2 regions of the Duganella sp. GW822-FHT06D06 genome follow, and region 1 is predicted to be linked to the other one. Evidence: predicted binding sites of a transcription regulator. Region 1 holds the regulator's gene; the other holds the start of a gene.
The links. Region 1 encodes FliA, which starts transcription of late flagellar genes. Its sites were predicted from a motif close to CTAAAGTTTNNNNNNNNNNNGCCGNTA; they were not measured.

Region 1 (4,356 bases):
CCGCACCGACTTCCCGCGAGGCGCTGCGCAAAGTGCGCGAATCGCTCGGCCCCGACGCCGTGATCCTGTCCAACCGCCAGGCCGATGGCGGCGTTGAGATCCTCGCCCTCGCCAACGACGATGCCGCCTCGCTGGCCATGCCGGCGCCGCACTCGCCGATGGCCGAACCGGCGCCGTCGCTCGACCTGGGCACCGCCGCGCCGGCAGGCCGCGTCGAGCAGCGTCTGGAGCCGCGCTTCGCCTCCCATAGCCCGGCCCCGGCGCCGGCCGCCCTGCCAGCGCAACCGGTGCGCCGCGTGGTGGCGTCCGCCTCGTCGTTCGCCAGCGTCACCAAGGCCGCGGCCGCCGCGCCGGCGCCGGCGCCGGCCCAGGCCGCGCTGGACGTCGGCCAGATCGCCGCCATGGTCAGCGCCGCCGTCGCCAGCGCCAAGCAGAACGCCGCCGCCGAAATGCAGGGCATGATGAGCGAAATCCGCGCCATGCGCGGCATGATGGAAACCCAGCTGGCCGAAATTTCCTGGGGCACCACCCAGGCGCGCGAGCCGCAGAAAGCCGCCGTGCTGCGCGAGATGCTGGCGGCCGGCTTCTCGGCCAGCCTGGCGCGCTACCTGATCGAAAAACTGCCGGCCAACCGCGACGCCGCCGACAGCCTGCGCTGGATCAAGAACGTCCTGACCCGCAACCTGCAAACCATGGCCAACGAAGACGCGCTGATCGAGCAGGGCGGCGTGTTCGCGCTGGTCGGCCCGACCGGCGTCGGCAAGACCACCAGCACCGCCAAGCTGGCCGCGCGCTGCGTGATGCGCCACGGCCCGGACAAGCTGGCCCTGATCACCACCGACGCCTACCGTATCGGCGCCCACGAGCAGCTGCGCATCTACGGCAAGATCCTCGGCGTGATGGTGCACTCGGTGAAGGACGAAGCCGACCTGCGCATCGCCCTGAAGGAATTGAAGAACAAGCACACGGTGCTGATCGACACGGTCGGCGTCAGCCAGCGCGACCAGATGGTCACCGAACAGGTGGCTATGCTGCAAGGCGCCGGCGCCGACGTCAAGCGCCTGCTGTGCCTGAACGCCACGGCCACCCAGGAAACCCTGAACGAAGTGGTGCGCGCCTATCAGGGCAGCGGCCTGGCCGGCTGCATCATGACCAAGCTGGACGAAGCGGCCGCGATCGGCAACGTGCTCGACGTGGTGATCCGCCAGAAACTGAATCTGTTCTACGTCTCGAACGGCCAGCGCGTGCCGGAAGACCTGCACCTGGCCGATCCGGCCTACCTGATCGACCGCGCTTTCAAATTGAAACGCGATGTCGTCAACACCCAATACCTGGACGCCGAACTGCCTCTGCTGATGAGCAACGGCCAGAACCAGCAAGCAATGCGCGAGGTGCACCTTGGCTAATTTCGATTTCGACCAGGCGGAGGGACTGCGCCGCATGCTGGCGGGGCCCAAGCCCCGCATCGTCACCTTCCTGTCGGCCTCGCCGCAGGACGACAAGGGCGCCATGCTGGTCAACCTGGGCGCCTCGCTGGCCCGTGCCGGCAACGACGTGCTGCTGGTCGACGCCTGCGCCAGCGCCCACGGCGTGGCCACGCGCCTCGGCGTGGACGGCGGCGCCAGCCTGCTGGACGTGGCGCGCCAGGAATGCGCGCTGAACCAGGTGATCCACCAGGTGCCGCAAGGCTTCGCTGTGGCGTCGATGACACGCGGCGTGGCGCGCAGCGGCCCGGACGAGACGCGCCGCCTGGCCAAGGCCTTCGACGTGCTGGCCAAGCAGACCGGCATCGTCATCGTCGACGGCGAGTTCGACGGCGTGGCCTTCCCGGTGCCGGTCATGGCCAGCTCGGAAATCGTGGTGCAGGTATCGAATAGCGCTACCTCGATCAAGGCCGCATACAGTATGATCAAGCGCCTGAACCAGGAGCTGGGTCGCCGGCCGTTTGGAATTCTGGTCACCGGGGCTTCCGAATCGGAAGCAAAGGTGGTATACGATAATATGGCACAGGCAGCAAGCCGATACCTGGCGGTGAACCTCGTTTCGATGGGATCGGTGCCGGCGGATGAATACCTGCAACGCGCGGCACGCTTGGGGCGTGCGGTGGTCGATGCGTTTCCGCTGGCCGGGGCTTCGGTCGCGTTTCGTCAACTGGCGGGGCGCTTCGCGCTGGCCGGCTCGCCATCTTTCCGTTAAGGGAGCATCATAATTTTAGCGCTTAATCAATAATAAACGGCTATGTACACGGTCAAAGGGAAAGTGGACAAGAATTCTTTGCTGACGGAGCACATGCCGTTGGTGAAGCGCTTGGCCCACCACATGAAGGCGAAACTGCCGCCCAGCGTCGAAGTCGACGATCTGGTGCAAGCCGGGATGATCGGCCTGCTCGACGCCATCAGCCGTTACGAGGACACCCATGGCGCCCAGTTCGAAACCTACGCCGTGTTGCGCATCCGCGGCGCCATGCTCGACGAGCTGCGCAACAGCGACTGGCTGCCGCGCTCGATGCGCCAGAACATGCGCAAGATCGAAACCGCGATGAGCACGCTGCAACAGCGCCTGGGCCATCCGCCGACCGAGTCGGAAGTGGCCAAGATGCTCAAGCTGTCGCTGTCCGACTACCAGGATATGCTGTCCGACGGCGGCGGCCACCAGCTGGTGTACTACGAAGATTTTCACGACGACGACGGCAACGACAGCTTCCTCGACCGTTACTGCTCGGACGAGGAGAGCGACCCGCTGCGCTCGCTGCTGGACGGCGACTTCCGCCAGGCCGTGATCGACGCCATCGACGCGCTGCCGCCGCGCGAAAAGATCCTGATGGGGCTGTACTACGAAGAGGAGCTCAACTTGAAAGAAATCGGCGCCGTGATGGGCGTATCGGAATCGCGCGTATCGCAGCTGCATACGCAGGCCGTGGCGCGTCTGCGCGCCTCACTTCGGGAGCGGTCTTGGACTGGGCCAGCGTAGCCGGGGTGCTGCTGGCGCTGGCCGGCATCATCGTCGGCCAGACGCTCGAAGGCGGCAAGCTGGCGTCGCTGCTGCAACCGGCCGCGTTCGCGATCGTCGTCATCGGCACCTTCGGCGCGGTGATGTTGCAGACCCGCTTCAAGACCTTCATGCGCGGCGTGCGCATGCTGCGCCTGGTGTTCGCGCCGCCGGCCGACACCCGCGTGGTGCTGGCGCGCGACATCAACGCCTGGAACCTGGCGGCGCGGCGCGACGGCCTGCTGTCGCTGGAGCGCTATATGCTCGCCTCCAAGGACAAGTTCAACACCAAGGGCCTGCGCCTGATCGTCGACGGCATCAACCCCGACAAGCTGCGCCAGATCCTCGACACCGAAATCACCGCCTACGAAACGGAAGAACGCCAGGCGGTGCGCATCTGGGAATCGGCGGCCGGCTATTCGCCCACCATCGGCATCCTGGGCGCGGTGCTGGGCCTGATCCACGTGATGGAAAACCTGTCCGACCCCAGCAAGCTGGGTTCCGGCATCGCGGTGGCCTTCGTGTCGACCATCTACGGCGTCGGCCTGGCCAACCTGTTCTTCTACCCGATCGCCAACAAGCTCAAGGCCATCGTCACGCAGGCGGTGCACCAGCAGGAAATCGCCGCCGCCGTGTTCTACGACATCGCCACCGGCGACCACACGCGCGTCATCGACGAGCGCATCGCCACGCTGCTGCGGGAACACTGACATGCAGAACCGGCGCGCCCGCAGGAAGTTCGACGACGAACCGGAGAACCACGAGCGCTGGCTGATCTCCTACGCCGACTTCATCACGCTGCTGTTCGCCTTCTTCGTCGTCATGTACGCGATTTCGGTGGTCAATATCGGCCGCTACAAGGTGTTGTCGGTGGCCCTGGGCGACGCCTTCGGCGGCGCCGGTTCGGCCAGGCCGGTCAACACCGAAGTACCCAACCTGCCGATCCCCAATCCCAATCTGCGGCGCCACGCCGAACTGCTGCGCAAGGAAAAGACCCAGATGACCAAGCTGGCGCAGGACTTGTTGTCCACCTTGGCGCCGCTGGTCAAGGAGGGCAAGGTGCGGGTCACGCAGAACAGCCGCGGCGTCAGCGTCGAGATCAACGCCTCGGTGCTGTTCGATCCGGGCGAGGCGCGCCTGACCAACGAATCGACCGAGGCGCTGCGGGCCGTCGCCGGCCTGCTGAAGAACGACGAGCACAAGGTGCAGGTCGAAGGGCACACCGACAACCAGCCGATCCGCAACACGCTGTTCCCGTCCAACTGGGAACTGTCGGCGGTGCGCGCCAGCAGCGTGGTGCGGCTGTTCATCGACGCCGGCGTGGCGCCGGAGCGGCTGACCGCGGTCGGCTTCAGCGCCAACGTGCCG
Region 2 (4,356 bases), on a different contig from region 1:
GATCTGGTTGGACGACAGCGCGACCACCTGGTCGGTGCTCAGGGCGGCGATGTTGGCCGACGTGATGGCGGCGATCTGGCCGGTGGTCAGGTTGGACAGCTGGTCGGTGGTCAGCGCCACCAGTTGCGCCGTCTTCAGCGCGGCGATGATGCTGGTCTTCAGGCCGACGATGTCGGCGGTCTCGATGGCGGCGATGTCCTGGGTCGACAAGGCGCCGAACTGGCCGGTGCTCAGCGCGCCCAGCTGGTTCGAGCTCAAGGCGACGATCTGGTCGGTGCTCAGGCCCGAGGCCAGGTTGGCGGTGGTCATGGCGGCCACTTGCGCGGTGCTCAGCGCGCCGATCTGGTCGGTGGTCAGCGAGGCGGTCTGCGCCGTGGTCAGGGCGCCGATGGCGGCCGTTTTCAGTGCGCCGAGGTCGGCCGTCTCGATGGCGGCGATGGCTTCGGTGCTCATGGCGGCGACCTGGCCGCTGGTCAGCGCGTTGATCTGGCTGCTGCTCAGCGCGACGACCTGGTCGGTCGTCAGGGCCTTGGCCTGGTTATTGGTCAGGCCGGCGATCACGGCGGACTTCAGCGCGCCGATGTCGGCCGTTTCAATCGCGGCGATGTCGTTGGTGCTGAAGGCGCTCACCTGGGCCGAGCTCAGCGCGGCGAACTGGCTGGACGTCAGCGCGACCACCTGGTCGGTGCTCAGCACGGCGATGTTGGCGGTGGTGAGGGCCGCCACTTGCGCGGTGGTCAGGTTGGACAGCTGGTCGGTGGTCAGCGCCGCCAGTTGCGCCGTCTTCAGCGAGGCGATGATGCTGGTCTTCAGGCCGACGATGTTGGCGGTGGCGATGGCGGCGACGTCGCCGGTGGTCAGGGCGCCGAATTGCGCGGTGCTCAGCACGCCCAGCTGGTTCGAGCTGAAGGCGACCATCTGGTCGGTGGTCAGGCCGGCGGCCAGGTTGGCGGTGGTCATGGCGGCCACTTGGGCGGTGCCCAGCGCGCCGATCTGGTCGGTGGTCAGCGCGGCGCTTTGCGCGGTGCTCAGGGCGGCGATGCCGGCGGTCTTCAGCGAACCGATGTCGGCCGTTTCAATCGCGGCGAGGGCGGCGGTGCCCAGCGCGGCCACCTGGCCGCTGCTCAGCGCGCCGACCTGGCCGGCGCTCAGCGCCACCACCTGGTCGGTGGTCAGGGCCTTGGCCTGGGCGGTCGACAAACCGGCGATCACGGCGGTCTTGAGCGCGGCCACGTCGGCCGTTTCAATCGCGGCGATGGCGTTGGTCGACAGCGCGCCGATTTGTTGCGAGGTCAGCGCGGCGGCCTGGTTGCTCGTCAGCGCGACGACCTGGTCGGTGCTCAGCGCGGTCATGCTGGCGGTGGTCAGCGCGGCAATCTGGGTGGTGGTCAGGTTCGACAGCTGGTCGGTGGTCAGGGCCGCCAGTTGCGCCGACTTGATCGATGCGATCAGGCTGGTTTTCAGTGCGGCCAGGTCGGCCGTTTCAATCGCGGCCACGGCGCTGGTGCCCAGCGCGCCGAACTGGGCGGTGCTCAGCGTGCCCAGCTGGTTGGAGCTCATCGCGACGATCTGGTCGGTGGTCAGGCCGGCCGCCAGGTTGGCGGTGCTCAGCGCGGCGACCTGCAGCGTCGACAGCGCGCCCACCTGGTCGGTGGTCAGGGCCGCCATCTGGGCGGTGCTGAGGCTGGCGATGGCGGCGGTCTTCAATGCCAGCACATCGGCCGTTTCCAGGGCCACGATATCGTTGGTGCTCAGGCCGGCGACCTGGGCGCTGCTCAGCGCGTTGGCCTGGCTGGTGGTCAGCGCCACCACCTGGTCGGTGGTCAGCGCGGCCAGCTGGGCGGTCGAGAGGCCGGCGATCGCGCTCGATTTCAAGGCGGCGAAGTCGGCCGTTTCCAGCGCGGCGACGTAGGCGGTGGCCATGGCGTTGACCTGGGACGAGCTCAGCACGGCGACCTGGTTGGAGGTCAAAGCGACGATCTGGTCGGTCGTCAAGCCGTTGGACATCTGTTTGGTGCTCAGTGCGGCGATCTGGCTGGTGGTCAAGGCCACTGCCTGGTCGGTCGTCAATGCCCGGGTCTGGTCTGAATTGAGCGCTACGATATCGCTAGTGGCGAGGGCAGCAATGGTTTGGGTCGACAGAGCTGCGATCTGGTCGGTACTCATGCTAGTTACGAGGCTCATTTCCATTCTCCTTGGGGCACTGCACAGTTCTATACAGACAGATGATGGAGCCAACAGGTCTTGCCCGTGGCTCCATCTGAATTGGGTGGTACTGGATTTCTTTGCGTTTTACTTGCGCCTGGTCATCACAAAACCATGCACTTTAGTTCTTAACGTCAATATCGAAGGCAACTTTAGGATACGCCAGCCATGATTTTGCCTCCGGTTAACATTTCAATAGTAATGGACCAGCACATAGTTTCCGTCAATCACTGCCTAGAGGCCGGCAGAACATCGCCCTGAACGTACAAAGCGACGGTTTTTTGCGTTGGATTAAGCTTTTTTGTTTACTCAGTGCAATGCAAAAATCGGGCCATCGCCACCAAAAACCATACGCCGTGGGACAAACGGCAGGGCCTAAGCCCTGCCGCGTGACACTACTTCCGGCTGACGCCGCCCTGCTGCAACTTATTTGCCGGGCGCCGCCAGGAAGCCGTGGCCGCCCTGCGACTGCAACGCTTTCAGACGCAGCGCACTGTCGGTGGCCGCCTGGCTTTCGGCGCCGAGCAGCGGCTTGCCGTCGGCGTCGAACTGCTTGAGCGCGTCGGCCAACTGGGCCACGCTGCCGCCCATGCCCTGGCGCTGGAGTTCCAGCTTAGGCGCCGTGGCCGCCGGGGCGTCGCCGCCGCCGAAGGCCGAGATCGCCTGTGCCAGGTTGCTGACGCTGCCGCTCAAGTTGCTGGCCGGCGAGGTGGCGAACCACACGTCGGCCGCCGCGTGGCTGGCGCCGTCGGCCGTCTCGAAGGTCGAGGTCAGACCCAGGATGTTGCCATTGTTGACCGCGCTGCCCGCCTTGACATCCAGGTTGAGCTTGGTAATGCCCAGGTCGGCCAGCGATTTCAGCTCGCCGGACTGGCTGACGCCGTCGGCGTTGCCGTCGACCCAGACCCGCAGGTCGGCGAAGGCGCCGTCCTTGGCGTCGATGCTGCCGTCGCCGTTGGTGTCCAGTTCCGTCATCGCTTCGTAGCCGTTGGCCGCTTTCTGGCCGCTGGCCAGGGTCGTGCCCGAACCGAACAGTTCGCCACCGTCGTTGATCACGCCGTCATGGTTGCGGTCCAGGGCCAGCAGGCCGTCGCCGCCGGCGGTCCAGCCGGTGTTGACTTTATTGCCGTTGGCCAACAAATCGAACTGCACGCCCTGGCCCAGCGCCGTGGTCTGCACGCCGTCGCCGTTCAGGTCCAGCGCGATCGGGGTCAGGAACGACAACGCCTGGGTCTGCGTGGTGGTCATCGCGCCGATCTGGCTCGAGGACATCGCATGCAGTTGCGTCGAGGTCATCGCATGCACCTGGTTGGTGGTCAGCGAGGCGATCTCAGCGGTGCGCAGCGAAGCGATCTGCTTGGTGCTCAGCGCGGCGAAAGCTGCCGTGCTCAGCGCCACCAGGTCGGCGGTGTCGAGGGCGGCCAGCGCCGCGGTCGACAGGCCGACCGCCTGGGCGGTGGTCAGGGCGGCGACCTGGGTCGAGGTCAGCGCCACGCCCTGGCCGGAGCTCAGCGCGCCCAGTTGGCCGATGGTCAGCGCGCCGATTTCCTGGGTGGTGAAAGCCGCCAGCGCGGCGGTGGCCAGCGCGGCCAGGTTATTGGTCGACAAGGCGGCGACCTGGCCCACGCTCAGCGATGCAGCCTGGGCGGTGGTCAGCGCGCTGATCTGCGAGGTGCTCAGGCCGCTGGAGAAGGCCGAGGTGGCCAACGCGGCGACCTGTCCGGTCGACAGCGCGGCAACCTGGGCGGTGGCCAGGCCGGTCAGCTGCGCGGAGCGCAGCGCGGCGACGTCTGCCGTGCTCAGTCCGCCCAGATCGGCCGTTTCAATCGCGCCGATGCTGGCCGAGGTCAGCGCCACCACTTGCGCGGTGCCCAGCGAGGACAGTTGCGCCGAAGTCAGCGCCACGATCTGGCTGGTGGTCAGCGCGGCGATGCCGGCGGTGCTCAGCGCGGCCAGCGAGGCGGTGGCCAGGTTGTTGACCTGGGCGGTGGTCAGCGCGGCCACTTGCGCCGAGCTCAGCGCGGCGATGCCGGCCGTCTTGATGGCCGTCAGATCGGCCGTTTCCAGCGCGGCAATCGCGTTGCTCGACAGGGCGACCACTTGCGCGGTGCTCAGCGCGGCCGCTTCGGCGGTGCTCAGGGCCACGATCTG

Region 2: AC1RMD_RS30810 (SPM autocatalytic domain-containing protein) is a predicted target of FliA. The motif match lies at 2,335-2,361, and genes of this name have one in related genera.

The regions. Positions count from the first base shown of each region.
Region 1 covers NZ_JBXALQ010000012.1:185,087-189,442, forward strand. The annotation lists gene flhF (flagellar biosynthesis GTPase FlhF) at 1-1,406, shown strand, start outside; gene AC1RMD_RS21525 (MinD/ParA family ATP-binding protein) at 1,399-2,196, shown strand; gene AC1RMD_RS21530 (RNA polymerase sigma factor FliA) at 2,239-2,970, shown strand; gene AC1RMD_RS21535 (flagellar motor protein) at 2,952-3,698, shown strand; gene motD (flagellar motor protein MotD) at 3,700-4,356, shown strand, end outside.
Region 2 covers NZ_JBXALQ010000037.1:13,748-18,103, forward strand. The annotation lists gene AC1RMD_RS30810 (SPM autocatalytic domain-containing protein) at 1-2,184, opposite strand, end outside; partial or broken gene AC1RMD_RS30815 (SPM autocatalytic domain-containing protein) at 2,632-4,356, opposite strand, start outside.